Linked DNA regions of Rubrivivax gelatinosus IL144. The protein of the gene in region 1 interacts with the protein of each later gene in a pairwise test. Links are inferred from orthologs where the notes say so. Each region holds a gene or a part of one and is shown in the gene's direction. Other genes may lie near its edges.

Region 1 (4,932 bases):
GGCCTACGCGCTGGCGCACGCGCCCGGCGTCGACGCGCGGCTGCACGCCTCGGGCGCGCAGACGGCCTTCCGCTTCAACTCCTACGTCGGCCTGGCGGTCGCGGCGCGCATCGCCGGCGCCGACGGCGTGGCCTGGACGGCGCTGCTGGTGTCGCTGTGCGTACCGCTGTGCAACATCGCCGCGGTCTGGCCGCTGGCGCGCCACGGCGGCCACGGTTATGCCCGCGAGCTGGTGCGCAACCCGCTGATCCTGGCGACGGCCTCGGGGCTGGTGTTCAACCTGCTGGGGCTCCGGCTGCCCGAGCTGCTGTCCGGCGCGCTGAGCCGCGTCGGCTCGGCAGCGGTGCCGATCGGGCTGATGGCGGTCGGCGCCGGGCTGCAGTTCGGCGCCCTGCGCGAAGCGCCCCGGCTGGCCGCGGCGCTGCTGGCGATCCGCCATCTGGCGTTGCCGGCGCTGGCGCTGGCGCTGGTGATCACGCTGGACCTGCCGCCGGGCCAGCAGGCCATCGTCGTCGCCTTCGCCGCCCTGCCCACCGCGTCCAGCGCCTACGTGCTGGCGACGCGCATGGGCGGGCACGGCGGCTACGTCGCCGGCCTGGTGACGCTGTCGACGCTGGTCGCGATGGCCGGGCTGCCGCTGGCGCTGGCGGCGCTGGCCGCGCTGCGCTGAGCCAGCGCCCAGTCGACGTGCTCGGCGACGATTTCGCCGGCGGCGTCGCGCCCGGCGGCCAGTGCCGCGGCCAGCGCCGGGTCGTCGGCGGCGCGCAGGCTGTTGCCGGCGGCCACCGCCAGGTTGCGCCGCCAGCGTCGCCAGCCGATGCGGCGGATCGGGCTGCCTTCGGTGCGCTTCAGGAACTCGGTCTCGGTCCAGGCCCACAGCGAGAGCAGCGACGGCGCCGCCAGCTCGGGCCGCCAGTCGAAGTCGGGCACGGTCGCACGGCGCGCGTACTTGTTCCACGGGCAGGCCGTCTGGCAGTCGTCGCAGCCGTAGACACGCAGGCCGAGCGCCGGCCGCAGCTCGACGGGAACAGGGTCGTCGGTCTCGATCGTCAGATAGCTGATGCAGCGCCGCGCGTCGACGCGGTAGGGCGCGACGATGGCCTGCGTCGGGCAGGCGTCCAGGCAGGCCGTGCAGCTGCCGCAGTGCGGCGCCTCGGGCGCGGTGACCGGCAGCGCCAGGTCGACGTAGATCTCGCCGAGGAAGAAGGTGGAGCCGGCTTCGCGCGACAGCGTCAGCGTGTGCTTGCCGCGCCAGCCGATGCCGCTGCGCGAGGCGAGCTCGACCTCCAGCACCGGCGCCGAATCGACGAAGACGCGGTGGCCGAAGGGCCCGATCTCGGCCGCCAGCCGGTCGGCCAGGCGCTGCAGCCGGGTGCGCAGCACCTTGTGATAGTCGCGGCCGCGGGCGTAGACCGAGACCACGGCCTCGCCGGGTGTCGCGAGGCGGCGCCGTTCGGCATCGCGCCAGTCTTCGGCCAGGTCGCGCGGCAAGTAGTCCATGCGCGCGGTGATCACGCGCACCGTGCCCGGCACCAGTTCGGCCGGCCGCGCACGCTTCAACCCATGCGCCGCCATGTAGGCCATCGAGCCGTGGAAACCGGCCTCCAGCCAGGCCAGCAGGCCCGGTTCGGCGGATGCCAGGTCGATGTCGGCCACGCCGATCTGGGAGAATCCCACCTCATGCGCCCAGGTCCGCAGTCGTGCGAGCACGGAGGGCCCGTCGACGTGTCGTTCGGTTCGCATCCGACGATTCTAGAGAGCCGCCTCGTGGCCTGGCCTGACGAGGCCGCTTGTGCCGCCTGGGCCGCCGCGCTCGCCGCCCGGCCCGAACTCCGCGACGCCTACCTCGAACTCGATGGCCCGCTCGGCGCGGGCAAGACCACATTCGTGCGCCACCTGCTGCGCGCGCTCGGCGTCGCCGGGCGCATCAAGAGCCCCACCTACGCCGTCGTCGAGCCCTACGTCCTGCCGGACGGGCTGACGGTCTCGCACTTCGACTTCTACCGTTTCGACGACCCACGCGAGTGGGAGGACGCCGGGTTCCGCGACGTCTTCGCGCGCCCCGGCCTGAAGATCGCCGAATGGCCCGAGAAGGCGCGTGCCGTGCTGCCGCCGCCCGACCTGCGGCTGGCGATCGCGCCGCAGGACGACGATCGCCGCCTCGTCACCGTCGAGGCCTGCACCGCGCGCGGCCGCGCCTTGCTGGCATGAAGCGCCGCCAGCTCCTCGCCGGCGCCGGCCAGCTCGTGCTGCTGCTGGGTGCCCCGCAGATCGCCTGGGGCGCCGGCATCGTCGCGGTGCGTGTCTGGCCGGCGGCCGACTACACGCGCATGACGATCGAGTCCGACGGCGCGCTCGTCGCCCGGCACTTCGTCACCCAGGCCCCCGACCGCCTGGTCATCGACCTGGACGGCCTGGAACTCAGCCCGATGCTGCGCGACATCGTCGGCAAGGTCCGCCCCGACGACCCGTACATCGCCGGCGTGCGCGTCGGCCAGTTCCAGGCGCGTGTCGTGCGCTTGGTGCTCGACCTGAAGCAGCCGGTGGTGCCGCAGCAGTTCACGCTGGCGCCGGTGGCCGCCTACCAGCACCGGCTGGTGTTCGACCTCTACCCCAAGGCCGAGACCGACCCGCTGCTGGCGCTGATCCGCGAGAAGGAAGCCGCCGAACGCGAAGCCGCCAAGGCGGTGGAAGACGCGCTCGGCGAGCTGATCGCACGCGTCGACAAACCCGGCCTGCCGCAGCCGACCCGGCCCAAGCCGACGGTGCCGGTGCCGCCGCTGCAGACCCCGGCGCCCGAGAAGGAGACGCCGCCGACCGACGCCGAGCGCCGCCGCGTCGACCGATTGATCATCGTCGCGCTGGACCCCGGCCACGGCGGCGAGGACCCGGGCGCGATCGGCCCGACCGGGCTGCGCGAGAAGGACGTCGTGCTCGCCGTCGGCCTGGCGCTGCGCGAGAAGCTCAACGCCGTGCCCGGCATGCGCGTGATGATGACGCGCGACGCCGACTTCTTCGTGCCGCTGCACGAGCGCGTGCGCAAGGCCCAGCGCGTGCAGGCCGACCTGTTCGTGTCGATCCACGCCGACGCCTTCATGCGCCCCGAGGCGCGCGGGGCCAGCGTCTTCGCGCTGTCGACCAAGGGCGCGTCCAGCGCCGCCGCGCGCTGGATGGCGCAGCGCGAGAACGCCGCCGACCAGATCGGCGGCGTCAACGTCGCCAACGTGCGCGACGCCCAGGTGCGCCAGGCGCTGCTGGACATGAGCACGACGGCGCAGATCAAGGACAGCCTGAAGCTCGGCCGCGAAGTGCTGTCGCGGCTGGACCGCGTCGGCCGGCTGCACAAGCGCGACGTCGAGCAGGCCGGCTTCGCGGTGCTGAAGGCGCCGGACATCCCTTCGATCCTCGTCGAGACGGCCTTCATCTCGAACCCCGAGGAAGAAGGCCTGCTGCGCGAGGCCGACTACCGCGATCGCCTCGTCGACGCGCTGGCCACCGGCATACGCCGCTACTTCGCGAAGAACCCGCCGCTGGCGCGGCAGCGCACGCTCTGATTCAGGCCGCCTCGGGCCCCGCGCCCCGCGCCTTCCAGGCGCCGTAGAGCACGAACAGCCCGGGCACCAGGATCATCGACCAGATGATGGTGCTGAGGTTCTGCTTGACCCAGGGCAGGTTGCCGAACAGGTAGCCGGCGGTCGTCAGGCCGCCGATCCACAGCACCGCGCCGGTGACGTCGAACAGCGTGAACTTGCTGCGCGTCATCTGCGCGACGCCGGCGACGAAGGGCGCGAAGGTGCGCACGAAGGGCATGAAGCGCCCGGCGATCAGCGTAAATCCGCCGTAACGTTCGTAAAACGCGTGGGTGCGATCGAAAGCACTGCGATTGAAGAATCTCGACTGGTTCCAGCCGAACACACGCGGCCCGAGCGTGCGCCCGATCGTGTAGTTGCACTGGTTGCCCAGCACCGCCGCGGCGATCAGCAGCGCCATCGACAGCGGCAGGTTCATCAGCCCCACGCCACAGAGGGCGCCGACGACGAACAGCAGCGAGTCGCCGGGCAGGAAAGGCATCACCACGACGCCGGTCTCGACGAAGATCACCGCGAACAGCAGCGCGTAGACCCAGGTGCCGTAGTCCTGGACGAACGCCGACAGATGCAGATCGACATGGAGAACGAAGTCGATCAACCAATGCACGAGTTCCATGGCACGGGATTATCGACGGCTGGTTATGCTCGCTCCCGGATGGGAATCGAAATACAGCCGTCGACGGACATCGACAGCGCCGTTCGCCGCAGGCTGCTGCACACGGCGCTTCGCAACGCCACCCGCAGCGTCTGGATGCTGCTGGTGGCGATGCTGCTGGTGGCCGTACTGGGCTGGCTGGCCCAGCGCCCGCTGGCCGGCGCGCTGGCCGCCGCCGTCGGCGGCGTCGCGGCGCTGATGCGGCACTGGCTCGAACGCCGCCACGCCGAGCGCCCGCCCGAGACCGGGGCCGAGATGGCACGCGTCGTGCGCTGGCTCGACGCCACCGCCATCGCCGTCGGGCTGATGTGGGCGGTCTGCACCTTCGCCGTCTACCCCGCGCTCGGCGAGACGGCACGCACGCTGTACCTGGTGATGGTCTGCGGCTCGATCGCCTACTCGGCGCAGTTCATGGCCATGGCCGGGCGTTCCTTCGCCTGGCTGACGGCGCTGCAGGTCGGCGCGATCGTCGTCGTCAGCCTGGTGCTGGAGCCGGTGCGCTCGATCCCGCTGGCCGTCATCGCGCCGCTGTACGGGCTGGCGATGCTCAACGCCGCGCGCGAGCTGCGCACGACGATCACCGAGTCGCTGCGCCGCGGCCTGGAGGCCGAGGCCGTCAACGCCTCGCTGCAGCGCGCCAAGCAGGCCGCCGACGCCGCGAGCATCGCCAAGTCGCAGTTCCTGGCG
Region 2 (5,018 bases), 2.0 Mb from region 1 along the record:
TTCGGCGGCCGCAGCGCGCTGCAGCGCATGCTGGCCGGCAACGTCGGCGACCTCAACTTCGTGCGCCGCTACCTCGACGGCGTGCGCGGCGGCGGCTGGTCCTGAACACACCCGACGTCCGCCGCGTCCGCTGGACGCAGGCCTGTCGCATCGTGCCGACGCGTTATCCGTCGGTGACGCTGTTCGACCGCGTCGCCGACGCCGAGGACTTCGACGCGCTGTACGCGCTGGAGGCGCTGACCAACGAACGCCTGCGCGAGGAACTGGGCCACGTCGAACGCGTGCCGCGCGCCGAGCGTGTCTTCGGTCCGGGCAGCGGGCCGGTGATGGCCGCCTTCACCCACGTCAACCCGGACGGCAGCCGCTTCTCCGACGGCCGCTGGGGCGTGTTCTACGCCGCGCGCGAACGCGAGACCGCGATCGCCGAGACGCGTTACCACCACGCCCGTTTCCTCGCCGCGACGCGCCAGCCGGCGATGCATTTGCCGATGCGGCTGTACCACGTGCCGATCGACGCCCGGCTGCACGACCTGCGCCCGCCCGGCGCCGTCGACGACGCGGTCTACGCCGCCAGCGACTACGGCGCCTCGCGCGCGCTGGCCGCCGCGCTGCGCGCCGCCGGCTCGCACGGCGTCGTCTACCGCAGCGTGCGCCACGCCGGCGGCGAGTGCGTCGGCCTGTTCCGCCCGCGCGGTGCCGGGCCCTGCCTGCACGCCGCGCACCTGCTGTACGCCTGGGACGGGCAGGGCTTCGCCGACGTTTACGAGAAGACGGCATGAGCCGGGGTGCTGAACGCTTCGACCGCCTGGACGCGCTGCGCGGCCTGGCCATCGTCTGGATGGCGGCCTACCACTTCTCGTTCGACCTGAACCACTTCCGGCTGCTCGACCCGCGCCAGGACTTCTACGGCGATGCGTTCTGGACGCTGCAGCGCACGGCGATCGTCAGCCTGTTCCTGTTCTGCGCCGGGCTCGGCCAGGCCGCGGCACTCGACGCCGGCCAGGGCTGGCCGCGTTTCTGGCGCCGCTGGGCGCAGGTGGCGGGCTGCGCGCTGCTGGTCAGCGCCGGCTCGGCGACGATGTTCCCGCACAGCTGGATCAGCTTCGGCGTGCTGCACGGCATCGCGCTGATGCTGATCCTCTCCCGGCTGGCCGCACCGCTCGGGCGCTGGTTGTGGCCGCTGGGTGCCGTGGCCATCGTGCTGCCTTTCGTCTGGCAGCACGCGTTCTTCGACACGCGCTGGACGAACTGGGTCGGCCTGGTGACGCACAAGCCGGTCACCGAGGACTACGTGCCGCTGCTGCCCTGGTGGGGCGTGATGCTCTGGGGGCTGGCGGCGGGGCAGTGGGCGCTCGCCCGCCGCCGCGGCTGGCTGACCGGCGCACTGCCGCGCGTGCTGGCACCGCTGGCGCTGCTGGGGCGCTGGTCGCTGTCGTTCTACATGGTCCACCAGCCGGTGTTCATCGGCGCGCTGACGGCGCTGCTGTCGCTGGGGCTGATCGGGCGCTGAGCGTCCCGCTGCGCAGCGGTTTGCGCAGCGCGAAGCGTGTTGCGCGCTTTGCAGCGAAAAACGCAGGATTTCGTCGCCGAAGACGATGTTCTTGCGTGGCACGAGCTTTGCGCTTGGGGTGCGCCGACTGTTCGGCTGTCTGAGGACCTGGAGTCACCCCCATGAAGAAGAACACCACCCAGCTCGCCGCCATCGCCGGCGCCGCTCTTGTCGCCGGCACGGCGCTGTCCTTCGCCGTGCCGGCCGTGGCCGCCGAACGCATGCCGCCGGTGAAGGTGGAGGACTACAACGACGCCCAGCGTGCCGCCGCCGAGGAGTTCCTCGCGACGCGCAAGTACCCGGTCTTCGGCCCGTTCTCGGTGCTGATCCGCAGCCCGAAGCTGATGACCAACGCCCACACGATGGGCAGCTACCTGCGTTACAACGCCTCGATCGGCATGCCGCTGTCGGAGATGGTGATCCTGATGGTCGCGCGCTCGTGGAGCCAGGACTACGAGTGGACCTACCACGTGACGATCGCCGCCAAGCAGGGCATCAAGCCCGAGGTCATCGACGCGATTGCCGAAGGCCGCCGCCCGACCGAGCTGACGCCTGACCAGGCCATCATCTACGACTTCACCGACGAGCTGCTGCGCAACCGCCGCGTCTCCGACAAGACCTACGAAGCGACGCTCAAGCGCTTCGGCGAGCAGGGTGTGCTCGACACCGCCGGCGTCGTCGGCTACTACACCTTCCTGGCCGGCATCATGAACACCGTACGCACGGCGCCGGTGCCGGGCGTGAAGACGCTGACACGTTTCCCCGACGCGTCGAACTGAGGCCGATGGGGGTTCGCCGGCGGGCGAGCGGCTACGATGCGCGCCTTCGTCCCGCCGTCCCTTCGGCGGGCGCTTTCCCAGGTGAACCCCGTGAGCAACAAGGTCCTGTTCGGCTTCCACGCCGTGACGGTGCGGCTGAAGACCGCGCCGCAGTCGGTCAAGGAAATCCACGTCGATGCGACGCGCCGCGACGCGCGCATGCGCCAGTTCGTCGAACGGGCCGAAGCCGCCGGTGCCAAGCTGGTCGACAGCGACGGCGAGCGCCTGACCCAGCTCGCCGGCAGCGGCCGCCACCAGGGCGTCGTGGCGCGCGTGACGCCGCTGGCGCCGACCCACTCGCTGGACGACGCGCTCGACGCCGCCGCCGGCGCGCCGCTGGTGCTGGTGCTCGACGGCGTCACCGACCCGCACAACCTGGGCGCCTGCCTGCGCGTGGCCGACGGTGCCGGCGCCTGCGCCGTCGTCGCGCCCAAGGACCACGCGGTGGGCCTGAACGCGACGGTGGCCAAGGTCGCCAGCGGCGCCGCCGAGACCGTGCCCTACCTGATGGTGACCAACCTCGCGCGCTCGCTGGGCGAGATGAAGGAGCGCGACCTGCGCATCATCGGCACCTCCGACGACGCGACGAAGACGATCTACGACGTCGACCTCGCCGGCCCGGTGGCGCTGGTGCTGGGCGCCGAGGGCCACGGCATGCGCCAGCTGACGCGCAAGACCTGCGACGAGTTGGTGAGCATCCCGATGCAGGGTGCGGTCGAGAGCCTGAACGTCTCGGTCGCCGCCGGCATCTGCCTGTACGAGGCGCTGCGCCAGCGCACCAGCACCCGCTGAGCACCTGCACCTGCCGCAAGCTCGCGGCGGCGGCCACTGGCTACACTGGCAGGATCACCGAATTCCGAGTTTCAACATGCCTGTCATCGAAGTCCGTCATCCGCTGGTGCGCCACAAGGTCGGCCTGCTGCGCGAGAAAGACATCTCGACGAAGAAGTTCCGCGAGCTGACCAACGAGATCGCGCGCCTGCTGGCCTATGAGGCGACGGCCGACTTCCCGCTGGAGCCGATCCAGATCGACTGCTGGAGCGGCCCGGCGACGATCGAGCAGATCGCCGGGCGCAAGGTGACGGTGGTGCCGATCCTGCGTGCCGGCATCGGCATGCTCGACGGTGTGCTCGACATGGTGCCCAACGCCAAGGTCAGCGTCGTCGGCCTGTCGCGCAACCACGAGACGCTGCAGCCCGAGCACTACTTCGAGCGTTTCGTCGGCCACCTTGACGAACGTACCGCGCTGATCGTCGACCCGATGCTGGCCACGGCCGGCTCGATGATCGCCACCGTCGACCTGCTCAAGCGCCGCGGCTGCACCGACATCCGCGCGCTGGTGCTGGTGGCGGCGCCCGAGGGCATCAAGGCGCTGGACACCGCCCACCCCGACGTGCGCTGCTGGACGGCGGCGATCGACAGCCACCTGGACGAGAACGGCTACATCATCCCCGGCCTCGGCGACGCCGGCGACAAGATCTTCGGCACGAAGTGATGGTGCCCCCGGCCGCCTGGCGGCCGCCCCCCCGAGGGGGGCAACCTGACCGGACCGGGAGACCCGGATCCGGTCAGGCGCGTTAACACCGCCGCTCCCCCTGACCGCCTTCGGCGGTCTGTCCCCGAGGGGAAGGCGGGCTCGCTGTTGGCTGCCCCTGACCGCCTTCGGCGGTCTGTCCCCGAGGGGACGAATTCCGAGCCTGCTCGCTGTTCGCGTTAGCGCAGCACCTTCAAGGCGTCCGGGTTGACGATATTCGTCGGGGTGTTGTTGACGAAGTTGATGACGTTGTCGAACGCGGCGCCGAAGTAGATCTCGTAGCTGTCCTGTTCGACGTAGCCGATGTGCGGCGTGCAGACGGCGTTTTCCAGGCGCAGCAGGGGGTGGCCCTGGAGGATGGGTTCGCTCTCGAAGACGTCCACCGCGGCCATGCCGGGGCGGCCCTTGTTGAGCGCGGAGACCAGCGCGTTCTCCTCGACGATCTCGGCGCGCGAGGTGTTGACGAACAGCGCCGTCGGCTTCATGCGCGCCAGGTCGTCGAGCTTGACCATGCCGCGGGTCGTCTCGCCCAGCCGCAGGTGCATGCTGAGCACGTCGCATTCCTCGAAGAAGGCCTCGCGGCTCTCGGCGGCGACGTAGCCGTCGGCGACGGCGTGCTCGCGCGACTCCTCGCTGCCCCAGACCAGCACCTTCATGCCGAAGGCGCGGCCGTAGCCGGCGACCATGCGGCCGATGCGACCGTAGCCCCAGACGCCCAGCGTCTTGCCGTGCAGCACCATGCCCAGGCCGAAGTTGGGCGGCATCGAGGCCGACTTCAGCCCCGCCTGCTGCCAGGCGCCGTGCTTGAGGTTGCCGATGTACTGCGGCAGGCGGCGCATCGAGGCCATGATCAGCGCCCAGGTCAGCTCGGCCGGCGCCACCGGCGAGCCCACGCCTTCGGCCACCGCGATGCCCAGCCGCGTGCAGGCCTCGACGTCGATGTGCGGGCCCACGCGCCCGGTCTGCGAGATCAGCTTCAGCCGCGGCAGCTTCTCCAGCAGCGCGCGCGGGAAGTGCGTGCGCTCGCGGATCAGCACCAGCACGTCGGCGTCGCGCAGCCGCACCGAGAGCTGGCCGGTGCCCTTGACCGTGTTGGTGAACACCTTCGCGTTGAGCG

The links. The genes of interacting proteins can lie anywhere in the genome.
Region 2: the proteins of tsaE (region 1) and rlmB interact in binary tests that used the Escherichia coli proteins (3 or more experiments, as listed by UniProt). The link is inferred for Rubrivivax gelatinosus IL144 from one-to-one orthologs.

What each region holds. Positions count from the first base shown.
Region 1 is NC_017075.1:1,523,512-1,528,443, reverse strand. Bases 685-3,489 are described here. They hold tsaE (tRNA (adenosine(37)-N6)-threonylcarbamoyltransferase complex ATPase subunit type 1 TsaE), read left to right. Parts: upstream 685-1,767; coding sequence 1,768-2,211; downstream 2,212-3,489. Other genes in these bases: RGE_RS07265 (N-acetylmuramoyl-L-alanine amidase), read left to right, coding at 2,208-3,489; queG (tRNA epoxyqueuosine(34) reductase QueG), read right to left, coding at 685-1,743. In the rest of the region: RGE_RS07280 (AEC family transporter), read left to right, coding at 1-670; more of queG, read right to left, coding at 583-684; more of RGE_RS07265, read left to right, coding at 3,490-3,554; RGE_RS07260 (DedA family protein), read right to left, coding at 3,556-4,206; RGE_RS07255 (ATP-binding protein), read left to right, coding at 4,246-4,932. UniProt on the Escherichia coli protein: Required for the formation of a threonylcarbamoyl group on adenosine at position 37 (t(6)A37) in tRNAs that read codons beginning with adenine.
Region 2 is NC_017075.1:3,499,794-3,504,811, reverse strand. The notes cover bases 1,371-4,261. They hold rlmB (23S rRNA (guanosine(2251)-2'-O)-methyltransferase RlmB), read left to right. Parts: upstream 1,371-2,364; coding sequence 2,365-3,159; downstream 3,160-4,261. Other genes in these bases: RGE_RS15955 (D-2-hydroxyacid dehydrogenase family protein), read right to left, coding at 4,081-4,261; upp (uracil phosphoribosyltransferase), read left to right, coding at 3,236-3,862; RGE_RS15970 (carboxymuconolactone decarboxylase family protein), read left to right, coding at 1,672-2,328; RGE_RS15975 (DUF1624 domain-containing protein), read left to right, coding at 1,371-1,510. Also shown: RGE_RS15985 (MbcA/ParS/Xre antitoxin family protein), read left to right, coding at 1-105; RGE_RS15980 (RES family NAD+ phosphorylase), read left to right, coding at 153-779; more of RGE_RS15975, read left to right, coding at 776-1,370; more of RGE_RS15955, read right to left, coding at 4,262-5,018. UniProt on the Escherichia coli protein: Specifically methylates the ribose of guanosine 2251 in 23S rRNA.